Flavivirga spongiicola: one gene and its partner. The protein of the gene in region 1 interacts with the protein of each later gene in a pairwise test. Links are inferred from orthologs where the notes say so. Each region holds a gene or a part of one and is shown in the gene's direction. Other genes may lie near its edges. The genes, in order: sucD and sucC.

Region 1 (8,344 bases):
GTGCTTGCTGCATTGGTTGGGTTAGATGTTGATAATGCTATCATCGAATTGAATGCCTCGGAACCGCCTATTATGGATGGTTCTTCCAAATTTTTTGTAGATGCTATTGAAAAAGCTGGTATTGTAGAACTTGATGCTTTTAGAGAAGAGTTTGTCATTACAGATATTGTTTCTTATACAGACGAAGAATCTGGTAGCGAAATTTTAGTAATGCCTTCTAAAGAATACCAAATAACCGCCATGGTAGATTTTGGTACTAAAGTTTTGGGTACTCAAAACGCTACTTTAAATAAAATTTCAGATTTCAAAAAGGATATTTCAAACTCACGTACATTTAGTTTTTTACATGAAATTGAAATGTTGTTGGAGCATGGGTTAATTAAAGGAGGGGATTTAAATAATGCCATTGTTTATGTAGACAAAGCATTATCTCCAGAAACTATGGAAAAGCTTAGAGTAGCCTTTAAAAAAGATTCCATAGCTGTAAAACCAAATGGTATTTTAGATAATTTGACGCTACACCATCCAAATGAAGCAGCAAGACATAAGTTGCTGGATGTTTTAGGAGATTTGGCACTTATAGGAACAAGAATTCGTGGTAAAGTCATAGCAAATAAACCTGGACACTTTGTAAACACACAGTTTGCTAAAAAATTAGCTAAAATAATAAAAAACGAACGTCGCAATAATGTACCTAATATAGATTTGAATCAACCGCCTCTAATGGATGTTAATCAAATTATGAGCATGCTTCCTCACAGGCAACCATTTCTATTAATAGATAAAGTTTTTGAGCTTACAGATAATCATGTTACAGCTATAAAAAATGTAACAATGAACGAACCATTTTTTGCTGGTCATTTTCCTGGAGCACCTGTAATGCCAGGCGTTTTAATTGTAGAAGCCATGGCACAAACGGGAGGTATTTTAGTGCTTAATACCGTTCCGGATCCAGAAAATTATTTGACCTTCTTTATGAAAATGGATAAAGTTAAGTTTAAACAAAAAGTAATGCCCGGAGATACGTTAATATTTAAATGTTCGTTAATAACTCCTATTCGCCGTGGCATTTGCCACATGCAAGGCTATGCATATGCCAATGGTAAACTTTGTGCAGAAGCAGAACTAATGGCTCAAATCTCTAAAGTAAAATAAATATGAACCAACCACTAGCATACGTTCACCCAGGTGCCAAGATTGCTAAAAATGTCGTAATAGAACCTTTCACAACTATTAATAATAATGTAAAAATAGGAGAGGGGACTTGGATAGGTAGTAACGTAACCATTATGGAAGGTGCCCGAATTGGTAAAAATTGCAATATTTTTCCAGGTTCAGTTATTTCAGCTGTTCCTCAGGACTTAAAATATAATGACGAAGATACCATTGTAGAAATAGGAGATAATGTTACCATAAGGGAATGTGTCACTATTAACAGAGGTACAGCAGATAGAATGAAAACCGTTATCGGTGATAATTGCTTAATAATGGCTTACTGTCATATTGCTCACGACTGTATTGTTGGGAATAATTGTATTTTCTCTAATAATAGTACACTGGCAGGACATATAACAATAGGTGACTATGTTGTTTTAGCAGGAATGACGGCAGTGCATCAATTTGTATCTGTAGGTAACCATGCTTTTGTTACCGGTGGATCTTTGGTTAGAAAAGATGTGCCTCCTTATGTAAAAGCAGCACGTGAACCTTTGTCATATGTTGGAATAAATTCTGTCGGACTAAGAAGACGTGGATTTACAACAGAGAAAATACGAGAGATTCAAAATATTTTCAGAATACTCTATCAAAAGAATTATAATAATACTCAAGCCTCAGAAATTATTGAGGCAGAAATGGAGGCGACAACAGAGCGTGATGAAATTCTTCAATTTATAAAAAATTCGCATCGAGGTATCATGAAAGGGTATTTCAAATCAAATTAATTAAACTAACGATTATACAAAAGAGAATTTATGGCAACTACAAGTGATATTAGAAATGGATTATGTATAAAATATAATAATGATATTTATAAAATAATAGAATTTTTACATGTAAAACCTGGTAAAGGCCCCGCATTTGTTAGGACAAAAATGAAAAGTGTTACTAGTGGTAAAGTTTTGGATAATACCTTTTCTGCCGGGCACAAATTAGAAGATGTACGTGTAGAAACCCATAAATTCCAGTTTTTATATAATGATGGTGAATTTTACCATTTTATGAACACAGAAGATTACGCGCAAATTCAATTAGTGGAATCTGCTCTAGATAATCCAAGTTTAATGAAAGAAGGTGAAGTTGTAACAGTTATTATTAATTCTGAAGATAATATGCCACTTTCTGTTGAAATGCCGGCAAGTGTTATATTAGAAGTCACTGCAACCGAACCAGGAGTAAAAGGAAATACTGCTACCAATGCAACAAAGCCTGCAACTGTTGAAACAGGAGCAACCGTAAATGTACCTTTATTTATTAATGAAGGGGACAAGATAAAAGTTGAAACTGAAAAAGGGACTTATAAAGAACGTGTTAAGGAATAATAAATCAGTCCACAGTTACCAGTATCCAGTAAGCAGTACTTACTCATATACTGAAGACTGTATATACTGTATACTGAATACTGAATACTGAATACTGAATACTGAATTATGAAATTTTGGCAACCACATACCTTAAAAGACATTGCAGAATTAATTGATTGCACTTTTGTTGGTGATGCTAATTTCCCTGTTCTCGGAATGAATGAAATTCATGTCGTGGAACCTGGAGATATCGTTTTTGTCGATCATCCTAAATATTATGACAAAGCACTTGATTCTGCAGCGACCATTATACTTATTAATAAAGAAGTAGCTTGCCCTTCTGGAAAAGCATTATTAATTAGTGATGATCCTTTTAGAGACTTTAATAGGCTTACAAATCATTTCAAGCCTTTTAAAGCATCTAACACTGCTATATCAAATTCTGCAACAATTGGAAAAAATACAGTAATCCAACCAAATTGTTTTATCGGTAATAATGTTGTTATAGGTGACCATTGCATAATACACGGTAACGTAAGTATTTATGATGATACTATAATAGGGAACAATGTTATAATACATTCTGGAACTATTTTAGGATCAAGCGCCTTTTATTATAAAAACAGACCTGAAGGATTCGATCAACTAAAGTCTGGAGGGCGCGTGGTAATTGAAGATGATGTAGATCTTGGAGCGGCCTGTACTATTGACAAGGGGGTAACAGGAGATACAACGATTAAAGCAGGTACTAAAATTGATAATCAAGTGCAGGTAGGGCATGATACCGTCATAGGAAAAAAATGTCTAATTGCCTCCCAAGTAGGGATTGCAGGTTGTGTTATCATTGAAGATGAAGTTACTATTTGGGGACAGGTAGGGATTACTAGCGCTATTACCATTGGAAAAAAAGCTGTAATATCGGCAAAAGCAGGAGTTAGCAAATCATTAGAAGGCGGTAAAAGTTATTTCGGAATTCCAGCTGATGATTTTCGCTCAAAATATAAAGAAATAGCAGCCATAAGAAAGATTCCTGAAATACTTGAAAAATTAAAGGAACAGAATATAAAATAGAGCTTGGTTTTTATTAGAACTCATTTGAAAAAGCCTTAAGCAAGTTCTTAAAATAAAAAGTACGTTTTTACTTTAAAATTTTAATACAAAAAATTACATTTGCTCAATTAAATTAATTAAAAGACAAATAACCACCTATGAGTGTTTTAGTAAATAAAAATTCAAAAATTATAGTTCAAGGATTTACAGGTAGTGAAGGTACATTTCACGCTAGTCAAATGATTGAATACGGAACGAATGTCGTTGGCGGTGTTACACCAGGAAAAGGTGGGCAAACACATTTAGATAAGCCGGTTTTTAATACCGTTTTAGATGCAGTTAACGAAGTAGGGGCAGATACCACTATTATTTTTGTGCCGCCTGCTTTTGCTGCCGACGCTATTATGGAGGCCGCAGATGCTGGTATAAAAGTTATTATTACAATAACAGAAGGTATTCCGGTTGCAGATATGATTACGGCATCCAACTACATTAAAAATAAGGAGTGTCGCTTAATTGGCCCCAACTGTCCAGGAGTTATTACTCCGGAAGAAGCCAAAGTTGGTATTATGCCAGGTTTTGTTTTCAAAAAAGGTAAAGTAGGTATTGTTTCTAAATCAGGAACACTTACATATGAAGCTGCTGATCAAGTAGTGAAACAAGGATTGGGAATTACTACAGCCATTGGTATTGGTGGAGACCCAATTATTGGAACGACGACAAAAGAAGCTGTTGAATTATTAATTAACGATCCGGAGACTGAAGCAGTTGTCATGATTGGAGAAATAGGAGGGCAATTAGAAGCAGATGCTGCTAATTGGTATAAAGCTAGTGGAAGCAAAAAACCGGTTGTTGGTTTTATAGCTGGAGAGACGGCTCCTGCTGGACGTACTATGGGGCATGCTGGTGCTATTGTAGGAGGAAGTGATGATACAGCTCAAGCTAAGAAGAAAATAATGAGAGCTTGTGGTATTCATGTGGTTGATTCTCCTGCCGAAATAGGAAAGAAAATAGCTGAAGTATTAGGGTAAACTTAATAGCTCATTAAAATAAGTAATCCGTTAACTAAAAAGTTAACGGATTTTTTTATGCAATAAATTTAAAATATAGGGTAACAAAAATAGCACTGCTTTTATATACTAGTATAAAACTAAAAAACAGGAATTATGAAAGCACAAAAAATAATATTAGGACTAACAATCATAGCATTATCTCTTTTTAATTGCTCTAAAAATGATGATGAAATAGAAATTGTAGAAGTAGAAGCAATACCACAATATCCAATGAAATCGTTGATAGAAAGTGGACACATGCAGGTAAACTATCAAAAAGTAGATGGTCCTAGTATCTTTGAAATTGGCTATAAATTTAAATCATTTAAAGATGGAAAGATCACGGCACTAGGTATTAGAGTACCAAACAATGATATATATCGAGTAACCCTATGGAATGTAGAAACAGAAACCATTTTAGCAACTACAATGGTTACTTCAAGTTCAGGGCTTCTCTCTTTCGAAGCTATAGAACCTATAACTATAAGTTCTGGAACAGCTTACTTTGTTTCAGTTAATACTAATGATTATTACCAGTTTACTAATGCTGGAAATGATTTATTTCCTGTAGAAATGGGAGACATATTAATTTCTGGTTATGGGTCGAACTATGGCACCAGCCAAACATTGCCAGATACGTTCTCGGAAACATCTTATCTAGGAATGGTAGATATTAAATTTGTGCCCAATAATTAACGCTTGCATAATAAAAGAAGTATACTGAAAAAGAGGGTGTCTAAAAGGTCTTTATAATTTGATTTGTCAGGTTGAGCCTGTCGAAACCGATATTGATTATCTGTAAGTTAAATATATTTCGACAGGCTCAATATGACATCGAACTTACTTTTAGACACTCTCTTTTAATTTATGTCAAAAAATCATATTTTATATTTGCTTAAGGAGCTCTAGTATATTCAATAGAAGTACCAAACCCATCAATATTCAATATGATAGTTTCTCCTTGCTCTGCAAGATTCGAAACATCAAAAGAAGTTGTAACAGATATAGAAGTTGGTTTAGTTAGGCTTTCTTTAAGATTGAATTTTATACGTCTTTGTGCAGGACTGCTTTCTAGAACCTCACCAGAATCTACCAATTTTACATCTTCAATTCTATCTTGAGTAGAAAGTATACTAAACGTTATCTCCAAACAATTGCCATTAGTTTTTGCAGATGTAATTGGTGAGGGTTTAAGTTCTTTATAGAGTTTAGGGCTGATTATAGTACCTTTTTCGCAATTTCTGTCAGTGAATAATATCTTTTCATTGATCGCTTCAGTATCAAAATCAGGACAAGTATTTATTCCTGCTATACCTCCAAATTCACAAACTTTATGCTTTTCACAATCATAAACAGTTGTAAAGCTATCTGCACAGTTTAAGCAGTTATTTATTGAAAAAACTGTTTGCTGATTATAATCATATTGTATAATTTCTAAACCATTAGTATTAGGATGATTTACTAATTCTTTTAGCCATTCTATATTTTCAAGCGGATCTACTGAGCATATTTTAGAAGGATTACCATCATCAGTTTCATTACATCCTAAAAATGAAATTAATAGTAAAAAAAGAAACGTATATTTCATAATGCTTGAGTTTAATATTCGCTGTTAAATTCAATTATTAGATGCTTTCAATAAATAAAGGTTGCGTAAAAAGTAATCTTTTATTTATTACATATAATGTGATTTTATAGCATTTTTTATATGATACAACATTGTATTTCCTATATTTGAATATCTAATTTATTAATGAACTTCAAGAATGAAATACACAATATATATTATTGTGTTTTTTATGTCAAATTAAAAATATCTAAATGAAATTATTACAAGGAAAAACAGCCATAGTTACAGGTGCTAGTCGTGGAATTGGTAAAGGAATTGCAAAAGTTTTTGCAGAACAAGGTGCGAATGTAGCATTTACATACAGTTCTTCTGTAGAAGCTGCAAACGCATTAGAAGCAGAATTGAATGTGTTGGGTATAAAAGCTAAAGGATATCAAAGTAATGCTGCCAGTTTTGATGATGCTCAAAAATTAGCTGATGAAGTTGTTTCTGAATTTGGAAGTATTGATATTTTGGTGAATAATGCCGGTATAACAAAAGATAATTTGTTAATGCGTATTAGTGAAGAAGACTTTGATTCTGTTATAGAAGTAAACTTAAAGTCAGTTTTCAATATGACAAAAGCAGTACAACGTACTATGCTAAAACAGCGTAAAGGTTCCATTATAAATATGAGTTCGGTAGTTGGTGTTAAAGGAAATGCCGGACAAACCAATTACGCAGCCTCTAAAGCCGGAATTATTGGGTTTTCTAAATCGGTAGCTTTAGAATTAGGCTCCAGAAACATAAGGAGTAATGTTGTTGCTCCCGGCTTTATAGAAACAGAAATGACCGCAAAACTTGATGAAGAGATTGTGAAAGGGTGGCGTGCTGGAATCCCTTTAAAAAGAGGTGGTACACCAGAAGACATCGCAAATGTTTGTGTGTTTTTAGCTAGTGACATGAGTGCCTATATAACTGGGCAAACGCTTAATGTTGATGGAGGTATGCTAACATAATACTATGAAAAAGAGCATCTTATTACTATTTTTTTTTATTTGTAATGTATCGGCTTTAATTGCTCAAAATAAAGAATGGGTAAAAGTTAAGGATACAGTTAATGCGTATATTATTGAGTTTCCAACAAAACCTCAAAAAGGATCTCAAGATGTTCCTACAGCAAAAGGAACTGTAAAAATGCACACATATACTTCGCAAACAGAAAATGATAAAAATAAGATTTACATGACATCGTTTACAAAGTATCCGAAATCTTTTTTTGAAAACGGATTAAATACTTTTGAATCACAAAATAGAGTTTTAAATGGTAGTATTGAAGGTGCTGTTACCAATACAAAGGGACGTTTGGTAAGTGATAAAAAAATTACTTTTAATGGGTATCATGGTAGGGATGTTAAAATAGAAGTAAAAAGTTTAGATCTAACTTACATGATTGAAATGAGAACGGTTTTGGCTGGGTATAATTTGTATTTAACTCAAATTATTTACGAGAAAATGAACAAAGGTCATGAAGAAGCCAAGCACTTTTTTGAATCTTTTGAGTTAATAAATGTCAAGCAGTAATTGGACACCCAAACACTCTTATATATAATCCTTTCTGGAATTGTTGCACTACTATTAGCGCTTTTTCAGTATATGCATAAAAAGAAAGGCATGTCTAAATTGAACATGCTTTTTTCTTTTTTAAGATTCCTGAGCATTTTTTCTATTTTTTTATTGCTTATAAATCCGAAATTTGAACAGCTTAGTTTTTCTATTGAAAAACCAAATTTGGTTGTTGCTGTAGATAACTCAAGTTCTATAAAACACCTCAATCAAGATACTCAAGTCATTAATTTAGTTGAAAGATTATCTAATGATGACAATTTAAATGATAAATTCAATATAGACCTATATACATTTGGTGAATCGTTTAAAGCTTCAGATTCTACTGATTTTTCAGAGAATCAGACGAATATCAACAATGCTTTTAAGCAATTATCTCAAATATATAGACAAACCACAGCACCTACCTTGATAATTTCAGACGGTAATCAAACCTACGGTAATGATTATCAGTTTACCACATCGACATACAAACAAAACATTTATCCTGTAATATTAGGAGATACAGTAACATATACCGATTTAAAAATTCAACAATTAAATGT
Region 2 (8,425 bases), 3.7 Mb from region 1 along the record:
ATACCATATAAAAATAATAGCGAAGGACCAATAGTTATTAATATAAATACTAACGAAGGCGGGTATTTAGTGATTTTAAAAAACGATAGAATAGTCTTTGTTGTGGTATCTTGAGCAGACCACGGTACTAAATCACCGTAAACGTTGAGCCCTCTTAAGATAAAGAATAGTGCTATTGAGCTAATACCCAATATAGCTAACCATTTTTTACGTACGGCAATATTAAAACCTTTTTTATAAAAAGAGCCAAAACAAAACCCTAAAGCCATGACTCCAATCCAGGGAATAATTGGATAAGCAAATACCAGAAAGCGAGCAGAATCTACAGGCATAAACTGTTGTTGGTGTAATATATACCATATTATGGACTTAAAACTTGTTCCTTGCATAATTATCCCATCTAAAATGTTGTGACCTGCAACTAATATGATACCAATAATTAGGATCACTCTTTTGGGGAGATAAATTAAAAAAGATAGAAAAACCATACTTAAACCAATAGCCCAAATTACTTGAAGTGCTATAAAGCTATAGGTCAAGTCAAACCACCATAATAAATTATTCAAAACTAGTTCTAAAAAAATTAACCATATCCCTCTGGTCAATAAAAATTTGAACAACTCAGGCTTGCTCCTTTTTGTAGCGTATAAATAAGCAGAAGTACCTGCTAAAAAGACAAAAACAGGTGCGCAGTAATGTGTTATAAACCTGGTAAAGAATAAAAAGGGAGTTGTAGTGTCTAAGTTTGTAGGGTCACTACTAAAAGCACCAAAATGAAAAAAGTCTCTAACATGATCTAATGCCATAATAACCATTACAACACCTCTTAAAATGTCTATAGATTCAATGCGTGTTGATTTTACTAGAGCCAATCTTTTATGTTTTTTGATTAGTTACTGTAAAAGGAAAAAATTAAATAAATTCAAAGGCATATCAATGTTAGTGAATTTATTGCATAAAAAAAAATAGCCAACAATGAACGTGGGCTATTTAGTAATATGTTTTTAGACCTGTCAGGTTTTTAAAACCTGACAGGTCTTATAATAAGAAGTTAACGTAAAATTAATTTTTGTCAGGTACTTGGATAAAATACTTATTTTGCTAGAGTTGTTTGTTTTTCTTTTTTAACAGCGAAATCAATTTCAATTTGATTTTTAGTAATATCCTCAAAAGTTTCTCTTTTTCTAATTAAATGTGCTTTGTTTTTATACCATAAAACTTCAGCAGGTCGGTATCTGGAATTATAGTTACTGGCCATAGAGAAACAATAAGCCCCCGCATTTTTAAAACATAAAATATCACCTTCATTAATTTCATTGATACGTCTGTTATTTCCAAAAGTGTCTGTTTCACAAATATAACCTACCACTGTATAAAAACGTTCACGTCCTTTTAGGTTAGATATATTTACAATATCGTGGTGAGATCCATAAAGCATGGGTCTAATAAGGTGATTAAATCCAGAATCTACTTGTGCAAATACTGTTGAGGTTGTTTGTTTTACAGCGTTTACTTTAGTTAAAAAACTTCCGGATTCGCTTACTAAAAATTTACCAGGCTCAAAAGCTAAGGTTAGATCTTTTCCATAATTTTTGCAAAATTCGTTGAACCTTGCTGTTAGTTTTTTTCCTAACTCTTCAATATTGGTTTCAATATCTCCCTGTTTGTAAGGTACTTTAAATCCAGAGCCAAAATCAATAAAATCTAAATTTTTAAATTGTTTAGCAGTTTCAAATAATATTTCACTGGCATATAAAAAGACTTCAATATCCAAAATATCGCTACCTGTATGCATATGTATACCATTAATAGTCATTTTAGTATTTTCTACGATACGTAAAATGTGTGGTATCTGATGAATAGAAATTCCAAATTTAGAATCGATATGCCCAACCGAAATATTACTATTACCACCAGCCATAACATGTGGGTTAATACGAATACATACAGGTGTTTTTGGATGTTTTGTTCCAAATTGCTCTAATATTGAAAGGTTATCAATATTGATTTTAACACCTAATTTAGCCGCTTCTTCTATTTCAGTTAAGGATACGCCATTTGGTGTGAAAATAATCTGTTCAGGTAAAAAACCTGCAGCCAGACCAAGTTGAACCTCTTGAATAGATACTGTATCGATACCAGATCCTAGTGTGTTTAAAAGTTTTAATATAGATATATTAGATAATGCTTTAACTGCATAGTTAATCTTAAGCTTTTTTACATTTTTAAAGGCACTAGTAAGCCTTTTGTATTGGTTTTCAATTTTTTCAGCATCATATACATAAACTGGACTCTCAAAATCTTGTGCAATTTTCAGCAATTGATTTTCTAACATAATTTTTCTAATTTTTGTCAAAGATATTTTATTAGAATAAATAAAAAGCAAATAGTTAAAAAATTATACAAATTAAACACATTGTTAATTATTTAACAATTAGATGTGCCATATTGCTATTGAACTCATTTAGACTTTTTGGATTTAAGCGAAAATTAGAAGTTTTTGTCTCTGTTGAAGACTTTTTTGAGTTGCATAGCAGAGCTACGGAAGGAAAAAAAGACAAAAACAGAGTTGAAAACAGCCATTTTTTAGCAAATTGAAAAAGTCTAAATGAGTTCATTGGTAAGTTTTCATAATTAAATATTAGGGTAAGTAATTGCTATTATTTACATTTGCCTTTCTTAAACGATTAAGCGAATTATGAATTTACACGAATATCAAGGTAAAGAGATATTAAGTAGTTTTGGAGTACGTATACAACGTGGTATAGTAGCTCAAAATGCTAATGAAGCAGTTGCTGCTGCAAAACAATTAACAAGCGAAACAGGAACCAGTTGGCATGTTATTAAGGCCCAAGTTCATGCTGGAGGACGCGGTAAAGGTGGCGGTGTAAAACTAGCCAAAAATTTGCAAGAGGTTGAAGATATTGCAGGGCAAATTATTGGGATGGATTTAATAACGCCTCAAACGTCTGCTGCTGGTAAAAGGGTACATCAGGTTTTAATTGCTGAGGATGTTTATTATCCAGGTGAAAGTGAAACTGATGAGTTTTACATGTCTGTATTATTAAATAGAGGAACCGGACGTAATATGATCATGTATTCTACTGAAGGTGGTATGGATATTGAAACTGTTGCAGAAGAAACGCCAGATTTAATATTTACTGAAGAGGTTGATCCAACAGTTGGTTTATTACCATTTCAAGCTAGACGCGTTGCTTTTAATTTAGGGTTATCTGGTTTGGCTTTTAAAGAGATGACAAAATTTGTTGCTGCTTTATATACAGCTTATGTAAAATCTGATTCATCTTTATTTGAGATTAATCCGGTTTTAAAAACAAGTGATAATAAAATAATGGCTGTAGATGCTAAAGTAACTATTGACGATAATGCACTTTATAGACATAAGAACTACATTGATTTACGCGATGTGCGTGAAGAAAGTGCTATAGAAGTAGAAGCTGGAGAACTTGGCCTAAACTATGTAGATCTAGATGGAAATGTTGGCTGTATGGTAAATGGAGCAGGGTTAGCCATGGCTACAATGGATTTAATAAAACAAGCAGGAGGAGAGCCAGCTAACTTTTTAGATGTTGGTGGTACTGCTGATGCAGCTCGTGTGGAAGCGGCTTTCAAAATTATACTAAAAGATCCGGCGGTAAAAGCTATTTTAATAAACATATTTGGAGGGATCGTACGTTGCGATCGTGTGGCACAAGGTGTTATTGATGCTTATAAAAATATGGGAACGATAAATGTACCTATCATTGTGCGTTTGCAAGGAACCAATGCCGATATCGCTAAGGAATTAATAGATAATTCTGGTTTGGATGTGATGAGTGCCACAGAATTTCAAGAGGCAGCTGATAAAGTACAGCAAGTTTTGGCTTAATTCCTGTGAAGGCAGGAATCTAAATATAATAAAAGAGCAACATTAATGTTGCTCTTTTTTGTGTATTAGATGAGTTGAAGTTTTTGTTAATTTCGGGCTTTTTTAGAAATTACATCAGGTTTAGATTTATTTTCTAAAGATTTGCTTTTGGAGTTTTGTATTTTACTCTTTTCTCCCTTCTTAGGCATAGGACCTCTTAAATGAATGACAAGCCCATTTAAAAAATTACGTAAAATTTGATCACCACACTCCATATATTTAGGGTGGTCTTCTTTTCTAAAAAATGCTCCCAGTTCACTTTTAGATATTCTGAAATCGACCAGGCTTAAAATTTTTACAATATCATCGTCACGCAGTTTTAAAGCAACACGTAATTTTTTTAAAATATCATTATTTGTCATAAGATTGATTTCTACTTCTGTTAATACTTAAAATGGTTCAATTAATTCAAAGGAATATGCCTTTTTGGCGTTTTCTTCGCTTTTGCAAAGATACCTTAAATATTAATTTTTAATGATTTGTATGAAAGATAAGTTTTTTGCGACTAAACACTTGTAAGTTAGGTGTTTGTGAGTGTTTTTTTTAGCAAAAGTAAATTGATGTAAATGACGAAATGCAATTTTATTAGACGAATAAAACACAATTATTGATGAAATAAATAAAAGTTACGACAAAATACCTATGGTTTTTCGATAAGTTACATTATATAGACGATTATTAAATTACTGTTGTGTGTACCTTTATAGTATAATTAATTAATCCCCTAAAGAAATGATTAATAGAGTAGAAAAACTAAGTCTTTTGTCCGAAATGATTGCATTTGCAAAGTATGATAAAGACATAAAAAATATAGAATATAATTTTCTATTAGGTGTTGCGAAACAACTCGATATAGCACGAGAAGATTTTGAATATTTAATAGACCATCCTGTTACTTATACGCATTTAAAATCTCATAGTGAGCGTATTGTTCAGTTTCATAGATTGGTATTATTAATGAATATTGACCAAGAAAATGAAGGCAACCCTTCCGGTGCGATAAAATTATATAACTTTGGTTTACGTATGGGACTAAGCCATGAGTCCATTACTAAGGTACTTTATTTAATGGAAAGTTTTCCAAATAAAATTGTACCACCTGATGTGTTGATTGATATTTTTAAAACACAGTATAATTAATAATAATCTGCTAAGTTCTTATTATAAAATGTGTTTTATTTGAGGCCCTCCTTGTGGGGGTATGGAAAAGCTAAAAGTTTAAACTTTTAGCTTTTCTAGTTTATCTTGATAACCTTTAATTTCGTCACGTAATTTTGCGGCAATAATAAAATCTAAGGCTTTAGCAGCTTCTTCCATTAATTTACGCTTTTCTCGGATTTTCTTTTCTAATTCTGGTTTCGTTAAATACTCGCTTTCTGGTTCTGCAGCCTTTAATGCCTCCAACTCATAGCTGTATGTACTTACTGAATTCTTTGACAAAGCATTATCTAAACTTTTATTGAGTGCTTTGGGGGTCACATTATGTTTTGTATTGTAAGCAATTTGTTTTTCACGTCTGTAATTAGTTTCATCAATAGTCTTTTGCATACTATTAGTAATTTTGTCTGCATACATGATGGCTTTTCCATTCAAATTCCTTGCGGCTCTACCTACAGTTTGTGTCAATGAACGCGTTGACCGTAAAAAACCTTCTTTATCTGCATCTAAAATAGCAACAAGAGATACTTCGGGTAAATCCAAACCTTCTCGTAAAAGGTTCACACCGACTAACACATCAAATAGCCCTTTGCGCAAATCTTGCATAATTTCAACACGCTCTAAAGTATCTACATCGCTATGAATATATCGGCAGCGTACCTGTATTCTGTCTAAATATTTCGTTAGCTCTTCTGCCATTCGTTTTGTAAGCGTCGTCACTAATATGCGCTCATCTTTCTCAATTCTTTGTTGTATTTCTTCTATTAAATCATCGATTTGATTTAAACTTGGTCGTACCTCAATAATAGGATCTAATAACCCTGTCGGACGAATAACTTGTTCTATATAAATACCATCTGTTTTTTGAAGTTCATAATCTGCAGGCGTAGCACTTACATAAATAACTTGATTTTGAATGGCTTCAAATTCTTCAAATTTTAATGGACGATTATCCATAGCCGCAGGCAGTCTAAAACCGTATTCAACCAGATTTTCTTTTCTGCTTCTATCACCACCATACATAGCATGTACTTGAGAAATAGTAACATGGCTCTCATCAACAACCATTAAATAATCATCTGGAAAATAATCTAATAAACAGAAGGGGCGCGTACCGGGTAACCTACCGTCAAGATAACGTGAATAGTTTTCTATACCCGAGCAATAACCCAATTCACGTATCATTTCTAAATCGAACTCTGTACGTTCTTTAAGTCGTTTGGCTTCTAAATGTTTACCAATTTCTTTAAAATAATCATGTTGTTTTACCAAATCATCTTGAATATTTTTAATAGCACCTTGAAGCACTTCAGGTGAGGTGACAAACATATTTGCAGGATAAATGGTAAGCTGATCATATTTTTCTATAACCTCGTTGGTCTGAATGTTAAAAGATTCGATATCTTCAATTTCATCGCCAAAAAAATGAATCCTAAAGGCATCATCGGCATAACTAGGAAAGATGTCAACGGTATCGCCTTTTATTCTAAAGTTTCCATGTTTAAAATCAGCTTCTGTTCTAGAATATAAACTTTGCACTAATTGATGTAATAATTTCGTTCTGGAAATAACCTGATCACGTTTTATGGCCACCACATTTTTTTGAAACTCAATGGGGTTTCCAATACCATAAATACATGAAACCGATGCAATCACCAGAACATCGCGACGACCAGAAAGTAAGGAAGATGTGGCACTTAAACGCATCTTCTCAATTTCTTCATTAATGGATAAATCTTTTTCTATGTAAACACCAGAAACAGGAATATAAGCTTCTGGTTGGTAGTAATCATAATATGAAACAAAATACTCCACAGCATTATCTGGAAAAAACTGTTTAAACTCTGAGTATAATTGGGCTGCCAGTGTTTTATTATGTGCTAAAACTAAGGTTGGACGTTGCACTTCCTTTATAACATTAGCAACAGTAAAGGTTTTTCCAGAACCTGTTACACCAAGTAATGTTTGATATTTTTCATTAGAAGTAATACCATCAACCAGTTGTTTTATGGCTTGTGGTTGATCTCCTGTAGGGCTAAATTCAGATTCAATTTTAAATTGCATGTTGCAAAATTAAGCAAAATAAGTAAGCTATCGCTTTAAAGTAAAATGACCTGAAAACTCTCTACCGTCTTGTAGAAAAACTTTAAACCAATAATCATCAGTTGGCAATAGCGTACCATTAAAAGTACCATCCCAACCATCAGATTGCACGGTAAGTTGTTTTAATAATTTTCCATACCTATCGTAAATTAAAACAGTACTATTTGGTTGAAATGTGGCATTTATGCCTTTAATTTTCCAATGATCATTAATAGTATCGCCATTGGGTGTGAAAAATTTTGAATGGCCAATAACAGAAATATCTAAAGTTGAGATACCACAAATAGCATCACGAACATAGATCGTGTAAAAGCCTGCTTTTACATTATTGAAGGAAGGATCCTCTTGATAAACTGTAAAAGGAGCGTCTTCTCCTCTTAGAGCATATTCATAATCACCAAGTCCGAGGTTGGTAGGATCGATAATAACCGAGTTGTTTTCGGATAGGTCTGTAATGGTAACGTCATCTTGAGTAATGGTTGCTTTTTCTGAAGCTTTCACATCTACATGCAAGGTTCTGGAGCAACCCGTGCCATCAGTTTTAGTTAAGGTGATTGAGTACCTTCCAGGGGTTGATACTGTTAATGTAGAATTATTAGAAAGTATAGAACCATCTTCATAAGCCCACTCATAAATAAACGGTTCGTTAATATTAGTCTCAATAGGGTCTAACATGACGGTAAATGTTGGATCGGAAGTACAGACAATTTCTTCCGGGTTAATGGTGAATTCCGGTAAAGGGTTCACTACGAGTTCAATAGTTGTAGTAGCTGTACAAGACATATTATCAGGGTTTATAACCTCTACTACAATCGTTTGATTTCCTGAAATCAAGGGATTTGGTAAGGAAGGACTGTCTATAATTGAGTTGCCATTTTCATCAACATAATCAAAATAGATTTCTGTACTAGATTGAGTTCCAAGAACCGTACTACTAAATACAGAAGTATCAAAAGGAAATACACCATCATCATCCAAATCACCCGAGTCACCATCACATACTATTAGGGGTGAAACAGGATTTGCTATGGGTTGGATATCTACTTTGAACTCAATAGCTGTTTCATCATAGCAAGCACCGTCAGGATCTAAGGTGTTATTGTTTGTTACTCTAGCTATAACAGTTTGGTTAGGTGTTAAAAAGGGGGTTGGTAATGTAGCTGAATTGATCACGGTAATACCATCAATATCTAAATAGGTGAAATTTACAGAAACATCAGTTAAAGATTGTCCGTT

Evidence for each region.
Region 2: the proteins of sucD (region 1) and sucC interact in binary tests that used the Escherichia coli proteins (3 or more experiments, as listed by UniProt). The link is inferred for Flavivirga spongiicola from one-to-one orthologs.

Annotation. Positions count from the first base shown.
Region 1 is NZ_JAUOEO010000001.1:4,157,524-4,165,867, forward strand. Bases 2,795-5,666 are described here. They hold sucD (succinate--CoA ligase subunit alpha), read left to right. Parts: upstream 2,795-3,730; coding sequence 3,731-4,603; downstream 4,604-5,666. Other genes in these bases: Q4Q47_RS16555 (UDP-3-O-(3-hydroxymyristoyl)glucosamine N-acyltransferase), read left to right, coding at 2,795-3,593; Q4Q47_RS16565 (DUF4082 domain-containing protein), read left to right, coding at 4,739-5,320; Q4Q47_RS16570 (DUF6970 domain-containing protein), read right to left, coding at 5,520-5,666. Also shown: Q4Q47_RS16540 (bifunctional UDP-3-O-[3-hydroxymyristoyl] N-acetylglucosamine deacetylase/3-hydroxyacyl-ACP dehydratase), read left to right, coding at 1-1,155; lpxA (acyl-ACP--UDP-N-acetylglucosamine O-acyltransferase), read left to right, coding at 1,158-1,943; efp (elongation factor P), read left to right, coding at 1,974-2,540; more of Q4Q47_RS16555, read left to right, coding at 2,649-2,794; more of Q4Q47_RS16570, read right to left, coding at 5,667-6,212; fabG (3-oxoacyl-[acyl-carrier-protein] reductase), read left to right, coding at 6,446-7,192; Q4Q47_RS16580 (hypothetical protein), read left to right, coding at 7,197-7,757; Q4Q47_RS16585 (VWA domain-containing protein), read left to right, coding at 7,848-8,344. UniProt on the Escherichia coli protein: Succinyl-CoA synthetase functions in the citric acid cycle (TCA), coupling the hydrolysis of succinyl-CoA to the synthesis of either ATP or GTP and thus represents the only step of substrate-level phosphorylation in the TCA.
Region 2 is NZ_JAUOEO010000001.1:426,131-434,555, reverse strand. What follows is about bases 1,841-4,793. They hold sucC (ADP-forming succinate--CoA ligase subunit beta), read left to right. Parts: upstream 1,841-2,698; coding sequence 2,699-3,889; downstream 3,890-4,793. Other genes in these bases: Q4Q47_RS01505 (TerB family tellurite resistance protein), read left to right, coding at 4,661-4,793; Q4Q47_RS01510 (DUF1456 family protein), read right to left, coding at 3,976-4,290; lysA (diaminopimelate decarboxylase), read right to left, coding at 1,841-2,335. Also shown: Q4Q47_RS01525 (DUF1624 domain-containing protein), read right to left, coding at 1-872; more of lysA, read right to left, coding at 1,094-1,840; more of Q4Q47_RS01505, read left to right, coding at 4,794-5,068; excinuclease ABC subunit UvrB, read right to left, coding at 5,147-7,150; Q4Q47_RS01495 (T9SS type B sorting domain-containing protein), read right to left, coding at 7,178-8,425. UniProt on the Escherichia coli protein: Succinyl-CoA synthetase functions in the citric acid cycle (TCA), coupling the hydrolysis of succinyl-CoA to the synthesis of either ATP or GTP and thus represents the only step of substrate-level phosphorylation in the TCA.